DNA from 4 places in the Bradyrhizobium sp. Bra64 genome. Region 3 is predicted to be linked to each of the others. Evidence: predicted binding sites of a transcription regulator. Region 3 holds the regulator's gene; each other region holds the start of a gene.
The links. The regulator PhoB, encoded in region 3, activates phosphate uptake and scavenging genes when phosphate is short. The targets are predictions, from matches to a motif close to TGTCATNNANCTGTCAT.
Positions count from the first base shown of each region.

Region 1: NR187_RS33255 (RNA degradosome polyphosphate kinase) is a predicted target of PhoB. The motif match lies at 671-687, and genes of this name have one in related genera.
Region 2: NR187_RS28745 (UDP-2,3-diacylglucosamine diphosphatase) is a predicted target of PhoB. The motif match lies at 1,088-1,104, and genes of this name have one in related genera.
Region 4: NR187_RS29995 (DUF2794 domain-containing protein) is a predicted target of PhoB. The motif match lies at 835-851, and genes of this name have one in related genera.

Region 1 is NZ_JALJRD010000022.1:29,480-31,677, reverse strand. Features, by position in the region: gene NR187_RS33260 (DnaA ATPase domain-containing protein) at 1-592, shown strand, start outside; gene NR187_RS33255 (RNA degradosome polyphosphate kinase) at 760-2,198, shown strand, end outside.
Region 2 is NZ_JALJRD010000013.1:107,230-109,427, reverse strand. Features, by position in the region: gene NR187_RS28750 (glycosyltransferase family 1 protein) at 1-250, opposite strand, end outside; gene NR187_RS28745 (UDP-2,3-diacylglucosamine diphosphatase) at 251-1,063, opposite strand; gene thiD (bifunctional hydroxymethylpyrimidine kinase/phosphomethylpyrimidine kinase) at 1,282-2,082, opposite strand.
Region 3 is NZ_JALJRD010000017.1:107,635-109,832, forward strand. Features, by position in the region: gene pstB (phosphate ABC transporter ATP-binding protein PstB) at 1-254, shown strand, start outside; gene phoU (phosphate signaling complex protein PhoU) at 266-982, shown strand; gene phoB (phosphate regulon transcriptional regulator PhoB) at 1,005-1,712, shown strand; gene NR187_RS31255 (GcrA family cell cycle regulator) at 1,844-2,198, opposite strand, start outside.
Region 4 is NZ_JALJRD010000015.1:63,424-65,621, reverse strand. Features, by position in the region: gene NR187_RS30000 (thioredoxin family protein) at 1-324, shown strand, start outside; gene NR187_RS29995 (DUF2794 domain-containing protein) at 915-1,283, shown strand; gene NR187_RS29990 (GNAT family N-acetyltransferase) at 1,291-1,821, opposite strand; gene NR187_RS29985 (Bax inhibitor-1/YccA family protein) at 2,050-2,198, opposite strand, start outside.

The sequences.
Region 1 (2,198 bases), on a different contig from region 3:
CGCCAACGAAGCCGGTCTTGCCCTTATCGATGCCTGGCCGGAATGGCCGAACCGGATCATGTGGCTGGCCGGTCCGGAAGGAAGCGGCAAGAGCCATCTAGCCGCGATATGGGCCGAGGAGGCCGGCGCCCGCTCGACCGCGGCCAATGGGCTGACCGCCGAAGCCGTTCCGGGGGCGCTCGCCACCGGTGCGCTGGTGGTCCAGGATCTCAAGGAAAAGGAATTCGACGAGCGGGCCGTGTTCCACCTCATGAACCTCGCCCGCGAGGACGGCGCCTACGTCCTCTTCACTGGACGCGAGGTGCCGGCGTCGCTCCAGATCGAGCTCCGCGACTTGCGCTCGCGCCTGCGCGCCGTGCCGGTCGTCTCGCTGCTGCCGCCCGATGACCAGCTCTTCCGCGGCCTGATCGTCAAGTTCTGCGCCGACCGCCAGCTCGCGGTGGACGAGAGCGTGGTGAGCTACCTCGCCACCCGCCTGGAGCGGTCTTCGGCCGCCGCCCGGCAGGCCGTGGAACTGCTCGACAGTGAGGCCTTGCGGCTCGGTCGCCCGGTCACCCGGGCCTTGGCCGCCGAACTGCTCCGGGATGTCTGACTTCCGACGCGAAAACCCCCGACGCCAAGTCCTTCCGACACCAAGGCGGCTTGACGCGGCGCGGCAGCGGAACATCAATGTCATCGAAACGTCATCGCACTAACACATGCTCCCGCCGGTTTTGCGCGTAGTCGCAAATTGGGGCGAACTGGATGGACCGACTTCTGATGGACTCTGCGCAAGCTGCTGAAGTTAAAGAAAAAGCCCCAGAAGCCGAGGGCCTGCCGGTGATCGCATCAAGCCCCGAGCGGTTCATCAATCGCGAGCTGTCCTGGCTGCATTTCAACCGCCGGGTCCTGGAGGAATCGGTCAATCCCAACCATCCCGTGCTGGAGCGGGTGCGATTCCTGTCGATTTCAGCGAATAACCTCGATGAGTTCTTCATGGTCCGCGTCGCCGGCATCAAGGCCCAGGTGCGCGAGGGCATTGCCGAGCGCAGCCCCGATGGCCTGACGCCGTCCGAGCAGCTCATTCTCATCAACCAGACCGTGTCGCAGCTTGCCTCTGACCAGCAGGCGATCTGGGCCGACCTGCGCGGCACGCTCGCCGGCGTCGGCATCGCGCTGGTCGACGGCAAGGAGGTCACCAAGGCGGAGCGGACCTGGATCGAGGACTATTTCCTCAGCAACGTGTTCCCACTGCTGACGCCGCTGGCGATCGATCCGGCCCACCCCTTCCCGTTCATCCCGAGCCTCGGTTTCACCATGGCGCTGCAACTGACGCGCGCCGCCGATGGCAAGCAGATGAACGCGCTGATCCGCATGCCCGGCAAGATCGACCGCTTCATCCGCCTGCCGACCGAGGGCAAGGTTGTGCGCCTGATCTCGCTGGAGCAGGCGACCGGTCTCTTCATCAACCGCCTGTTCCCCGGCTACAATCTGCACGGCCAGGGCGCCTTCCGCATCATCCGAGACTCCGAGCTCGAAATCGAGGAAGAGGCCGAGGATCTCGTCCGCCTGTTCGAGACGGCACTCAAGCGACGCCGCCGCGGGTCCGTGATCCGGCTCGAGATCGACGCCAAGATGCCGGAGGAGCTGCGCAACTTCGTACAGCATGCGCTGTCGGCAGCCGACGACGAGGTGTTCCTGGTCGACGGTGTGCTGGCCATGAACGAGCTCTCGCAGCTCACCCGCCTCGACCGGCCCGATCTCGAATTCACCCCTTACGTGCCGCGCCATCCCGAGCGCGTTCGCGAGCATGGCGGCGACATCTTTGCCGCGATCCGGCAGAAGGACCTCGTCGTCCACCATCCTTACGAATCCTTCGACGTCGTGGTGCAGTTCCTCCAGCAGGCGACGCGCGACCCCGACGTCGTCGCCATCAAGCAGACGCTCTACCGCACCTCCAACAACTCGCCGATCGTGCGCGCACTTGCCGAAGCCGCCGAGGCCGGCAAGTCCGTCACCGCGCTGATCGAGCTGAAGGCGCGGTTCGACGAGGAGGCCAACATCCGCTGGGCACGCGACCTCGAACGCGCCGGCGTGCAGGTCGTCTACGGCTTCCTCGAGCTCAAGACGCACGCGAAGCTCTCGATGGTGGTGCGCCGTGAGGGCGGCAGCCTCACGACCTACGTCCATACCGGCACCGGCAATTATCACCCCGTCAC
Region 2 (2,198 bases), on a different contig from region 3:
TCGGCCCTTCCGTCGCGATGTGGATGCTGTCGGGGCGCGCTTCCTCGATCAGCTTCGCGATCCGTGCCGGGCGCGGCATCGCGAGCCGGACGTCGCGGTAGCTCGGCATCGCGAAGGTGCGGAACGATTGCGGCGTCAGGAACGTGAACTCGACGCCGAAGCCCTTGGCGGCGTCAGCAAGCTTGGTCAGCGTCCGAACCACCCCGTTGACTTGCGGGTGCCAGGCGTCGGTCGCGACCAGGATGCGCATTCAGGCTGCCCTTGCTGCGACCTGCGGAACTTGTGACGGCTTCTGCACCTGATCAGCCCAGGTGATGATCTCGAAATGACCGTCGTCGTGCTCGACCAGCGCCGTGCAGCTCTCCACCCAGTCGCCGCAATTCATGTAGCGGATGCCGCCCTCGTCGCGGATCACGGCGTAGTGGATGTGGCCGCAGATCACGCCGTCGGCGTCGTGGCGCCGCGCTTCGGCGGCGAGCGCCTGCTCGAACGCGCCGATATAGTTGACCGCGTTCTTGACCTTCTGCTTGGCCCATTGCGACAGCGACCAGTACGGCACCTTGAACATGCGCCGGAAGAAGTTGACGAAGCGATTCATCTGGATCGCGAAGTCGTAGGCCTTGTCGCCGAGATGGGCGAGCCAGCGCGCGTTCTGCACCACGAGGTCGAAGATGTCGCCGTGGATGACGAGATAGCGCTTGCCGTCGGCGCCGGTGTGGACGGTGTTCTCGACCACGTCGATGCCGCCGAAATGCGTGCCGTAGTAATTGCGCAGGAACTCGTCGTGATTGCCGGGGATGTAGATGACCTTGGCGCCCTTGCGTGCCTTGCGCAGCAGCTTCTGCACCAGGTCGTTATGCGATTGCGGCCAGTGCCAGCTCGATTTCAGCGCCCAGCCGTCGACAATGTCGCCGACGAGATAGATCGTATCGGCATCGTGGTAGCGCAGGAAGTCGAGCAGAAGGTCGGCTTGAGAACCGCGGGCTCCGAGATGAACGTCGGAGATGAACAAGGTGCGAAAGCGCCTTTCAGGGCTCTCGTCACTCACATCGTAACTTCCCATGCGACATGCCTGTAACAAGATCCCGTGACAGAGGGATGACCGATTGAACTTTTGAGGCACCCTCAGATACGAATCACGCCTTGCCTCGCCCTCCCCGCGAATATCAGTCGCATGCGACAATCCGGCGACATGAAGCGGCAATGGCTGCCCGCAAAAAGCCCGGGCCCCGTGGCCCTATTGGTTAACGGCAGCAGCCGTCGCGCCGCTCGGAGCCGGTCTCAGTAAAACTTGTGGAAATGATGGATCGGCCCGTGGCCGTGGCCGACGCCGAAGCGGTCGGCGGCCGCGATCGCGGCGCTGATCCAGGCCTTGGCGCTACGCACGGCGTGTTCGAGGTCCTCGCCTTTCGCCAGCCCCGCGGCGACCGCCGAGGACAGCGAGCAGCCGGTGCCATGGGTGTTGCGGGTGGCAATGCGCGGCGCGGCGAGCGCGATCGTGTTCTCGGCATCGACGAAATAGTCGATGCTCTCGGCGCCCTCGCCGTGCCCGCCCTTGATCAGGACCGCGCGGCAGCCCAGCGCCAGCAGCCGGCGCCCCTGGCTCTCGATCTCCGTCTCGCTTGCCGCGACCGCCTCGTCGAGCAGTGCCGCGGCCTCGGGCAGGTTGGGCGTGATCACCGAGGCCAGCGGCATCAGCTTCGTACGCAGGGCGTCGATGGCTTCGGACGCGAGCAGGCGATCACCCGACGTCGCCACCATCACGGGATCGAGCACGATATGCCGGGGCGCCCAGCGCGACAGCGCGGCTGCGATCGCATCGATGCTGGCGACTTGGGCCACCATGCCGATCTTGACCGCGCCGACGTCGAGATCGGAGAACACCGCGTCGATCTGCGCTGTGACGAACTCGGCGGGCACCGCGTGAATGCCGGTGACGCCGCGCGTGTTCTGCGCCGTCAACGCCGTGATGGCGGACGCGCCATAGACGCCGAGCGCGGCAAAGGTCTTGAGGTCAGCCTGGATGCCGGCGCCGCCGCTCGAATCGGAGCCGGCAATTGTGAGAGCGACAGGCGTCGTCATTGCCGGAACCATTCGCTTGAGAGGGGCATCGCCATGATCTGTCCTAGCGCGACCACGGAACGCCAGCAAGCCGGGCCGGCCGGCGAATCAGCAGGTCTTGGCCCGGTGCCGCGCTG
Region 3 (2,198 bases):
TGATCCTGTTCGACGAGCCCTGCTCGGCGCTCGATCCGATCTCGACCGCCAAGGTCGAGGAGCTGATCCAGGAGCTGTCCGAGAACTACACGATCGCGATCGTCACCCACAACATGCAGCAGGCGGCGCGCGTCTCCGACAAGACCGCCTTCATGTATCTCGGCGAGTTGATCGAGTTCGACGAGACCAGCAAGATATTCACGTCGCCGACCGATCGGCGCACGCAGGACTACATCACCGGCCGGTTCGGCTGAGGAGACAGGACATGGGTTCCGAACATACCGCAAAGGCCTTCGACACCGACCTCCAGGAGCTCACTCGCCTGGTCGCCGAGATGGGCGGAATCGCAGAGCGCATGATCGTCGATTCCGTCGATGCGCTGATCCGCCGCGACGTCGCGCTCGGCCAGCGCGTCGTCGCCATCGACGTCGAGCTCGACGCGCTCCAGAAGAAGATCGAGGAGCGCGCCGTCCTCACCATTGCGCGCCGCCAGCCGATGGCGGTCGATCTGCGCGAGATCGTCGGCGCCATGCGCGTCGCGACCGATCTGGAGCGTATCGGCGACCTCGCCAAGAACATGGGCAAGCGCGTCGCGGCGCTGGAAACGGATTTTCATCCGCTCAAGCTGTTCCGCGGCCTCGAGCACATGACCGACCTCGTGCAGCAGCAGGTCAAGTCGGTGCTGGACGCCTATGCCGCGCACGATCTGCCGGCGGCGATGGCGGTGTGGAAGGGCGACGAGGAAGTCGATGCCATCTGCACCTCGCTGTTCCGCGAGCTTCTCACCTACATGATGGAGGATCCGCGCAACATCTCGTTCTGCATCCATTTGATGTTCTGCGCCAAGAATATCGAGCGCATCGGCGACCACGCCACCAATATCGCCGAGACCGTGTTCTACATGATCGAGGGCCAGGCGATCACCGACAAGCGGCCGAAGGGCGACATGACGAACTTCGCCACGACGGTTCCGAATACCTGATCACGCAAGGAGCGACGACACCATGGGCGCACGCATTATGGTGGTTGAGGACGAGGAAGCTCTCACCGAGCTTCTTCGCTACAACCTCGAAGGCGACGGCTATGACGTCGAGACGGTGATGCGCGGCGACGACGCCGACACCCGGCTCAAGGAGCACATCCCCGATCTCATCGTGCTCGACTGGATGCTGCCGGGTCTGTCCGGCATCGAGCTGTGCCGACGGCTGCGCACCCGGCCCGAGACCAAGCAGCTCCCGATCATCATGCTCACCGCGCGCGGCGAGGAGAGCGAGCGGGTGCGGGGTCTTGCGACCGGCGCCGACGATTACATCGTCAAGCCGTTTTCGGTGCCGGAGCTGCTGGCGCGGGTGAAGGGCCTCTTGCGGCGCGCAAGCCCGGAGCGGCTCGCCACCGTGCTCGCCTATGGCGACATCGAGCTCGATCGCGACAAGCGCCGCGTGGCGCGCTCCGGCCGGCCGATCGACCTCGGCCCGACCGAATATCGCCTCCTGGAGTTCTTCCTGGAGCATCCGGGCCGGGTGTTCTCGCGCGAGCAGCTGCTCGACAGCGTCTGGGGCCGCGACATCTACATCGACGAGCGCACGGTCGACGTGCATATCGGCCGCCTGCGCAAGCTGCTCAATCTCGGCCGCGAGCAGGACCCGATCCGCACCGTCCGCGGCGCCGGCTATGCGCTGGACGACCGTTTCGCGAAGGCGGAGCAGGCGTAAGTTCAGCCGCGAACAGGCAAGTAAAAAGCGCGCCGGGCGGCGCGCATTTCCATTTTTCGATCGTTCCGGTCCCTACTGCGCAATTGCGCGCTAGCTAGTTAGGCCGGGACGATGTCGTTTGGAGCCGGGCTTCAGCGCGGCCCCGGCTTCGCCGGTGCGCGCCGGCGATCCGCCGCGGGCTGATACGCCACGCGCGAGTGCTGGGCGCAATAGGGCAGGCCGGAGAGGGCCTTGCCGCCGCAGAAGAAGAAGTCCGGGCTCGAGGGATCGCCGACCGGCCAGTGGCAGGTCGCCTCGTTCAGCTCCAGCAGCGACAGCCGCTGGCTCATCGGCACCACGTTGTCGTAGGTGACCGGCTCAGCCTCCACCTCGACCTCGAAGGCCTGCGCCAGCGCGGTGTTGCCGCGCGAGATCGGACGGGTCACCCGCATCATGTGCTGCGCGGGACGCGCCTTGCGCGGCCGGGGCGCTGCGGAAGATGGGCTC
Region 4 (2,198 bases), on a different contig from region 3:
CTGGCGGGCAAGCAGATCAACGTCTCGGTGGCCGCCAGCAAGGAGCCTGCGGTCTCGCATGGCGAGGTCTGGATCTGCTCGATTGCGAAGTCGGTGCCGATCGCGATCAGCCGCGGCGAAAATCGCGGGCAGCAGGTGATCTATCACAACGTCGTGCGCAACCTGCTCAAGGTGGGCGACTGGACCGGACGTCCGGAAAGCTGGACGGTGCCGATCGAGAACCTCACGCGCGACGGCGTCGACGGCGCGGTGGTCTATGTCCAGGACGGCAGCCGAGAAAAACCGGGCCCGATGCTTGGCGCGGCCTACACGTCGCTGCACTGAACTCGCTCGGCGCTTCGCTTTCTCTCCGACAAATCCCCGCTCTCAATCCTCATGGTGAGGAGGCGCGCCAGCGCCGTCTCGAACCATGCAGGCCCCGCTGATGCATCTCGGGCCTCGATCCTTCGAGACGCCGCTTCGCGGCTCTCAGGATGAGGGGCGAGAGTTTGCGCAGTGGTGGGGAGAACTTGGTCGAGCCGGAAACATCCGGACATAAACAAAAAAGGACCAACTCGCGTTGGCCCTCCTTGTGGCGCGAACAGACCCGATCCTGACGACCCCGGGGGGCTGGGGGCTGAGGAATCCGGAACCGAAAGGACCGGGTCAACGCACACAGGTCTTTTCGCAGTGCAGGGCGGCAGTCGCTGGGCGGAAAAGCGGCGACACTATGATTCCTGCTAACGATCCCGTGACGGTTCGCCGCGATATATTGCCACCGTTGCGTGTGTGCTGATTTGCAACCGATTTGGCCGGTGGAACCAGGAGCCTCTTGCAGAGGAGAACGGTTGGCGCAATCATGCAACTGTCATGATCCGCGGTTCCGGGGACGGTCTTCGCGGACGCGACCATGCTGATGCGACAGGAGGCGCTCCATGAGTCTGTCGGAGGATGCCGATCCGAGCGAACAGCGCGCGGCGGCGCGCCCCGCCGCTGCCAATGCTCAACTGAGCCGCGTGACGTTCAACCGGCTCGAGCTGCACCGTATTCTCAATCTCTACGGCCGGATGGTCGCCGATGGCGAGTGGCGCGACTATGCCATCGACTTCCTGAAAGACCGCGCCGTGTTCTCGGTCTTTCGCCGCGCCTCGGAAGTGCCGATCTATCGAATTGAGAAGGATCCGCGGCTCGCGCGCAAGCAAGGCATGTACAGTGTGATTTCGGCGACGGGCTTGATCCTGCGCCGCGGCCACGAGCTGGAGCGCGTGCTCCTGGTGATCGACCGGAAATTGGCGGTGGTCTGACGAGGCTCTACTTCCCCGGCACCGTGCTCGCGCCCTCACCGAGGTCGCGCTGCATCATCACGGTGTCCAGCCAGCGGCCGAATTTAAGCCCGACATTGGGATGGGTGCCGATCATCTTGAAGCCGCCCTTGGTGTGCACGCCGATCGAGCCGGCATTGGCGGAATCGCCGATCACGGCGATCATCTGGCGGAAGCCGCGCGCCTCGCATTCGACGATCAGCCGCTCCAGCAGGAGCGCCCCGATGCCGCGGCGGTGGAAGGACGGATCGAGGTAGATCGAGTTTTCGACCGTGAAGCGGTACGCCGGCCTTGGCCGGTAGGCACCGGCATAGGCATAGCCGGCGACGCGCCCGTCGAGGATGGCGACGAAATAGGGATAGCCACCGTCGACCAGCGCGCGGTAGCGGCGCGTCATTTCAGCCAGGTCGGGCGGCGCCAGCTCGAACGTCGCGGTGCCCTCGCGGACAGCCTGCTGGTAGATGGCGGTGATGGCGGGAAGGTCGGCCTCAAGGGCTGGTCTGATCTCAGGTGCGGACATGGGAGGAGATTAGAGCCTTACCGGGACGGCTGGAAGAGGCAACGATGCTTCCACATACTTCGTCATTGCGAGGAGCCCTTGCGACGAAGCAATCCAGAAATGCATCCGCGGAGGCTCTCTGGATTGCTTCGCTTCGCTCGCAATGACGGCGTTTGGGGAAGCATCCGGGCCCAAACAAAAACCCCGGCCTCTCGGCCGGGGTTCGTGTCCGTTCTCTCGTCTCAGCGCTTAGTCGCGCTGGCCGAGCAGCTGCAGGAGCAGCGTGAACAGGTTGATGAAGTTCAGGTACAGCGACAGCGCGCCGGTGATGGCCGCACGCTCTGCAACGTCACCGCCGGCCGACGCGTAGCCGTAGATGTAGTCGTTCTTCAGCCGCT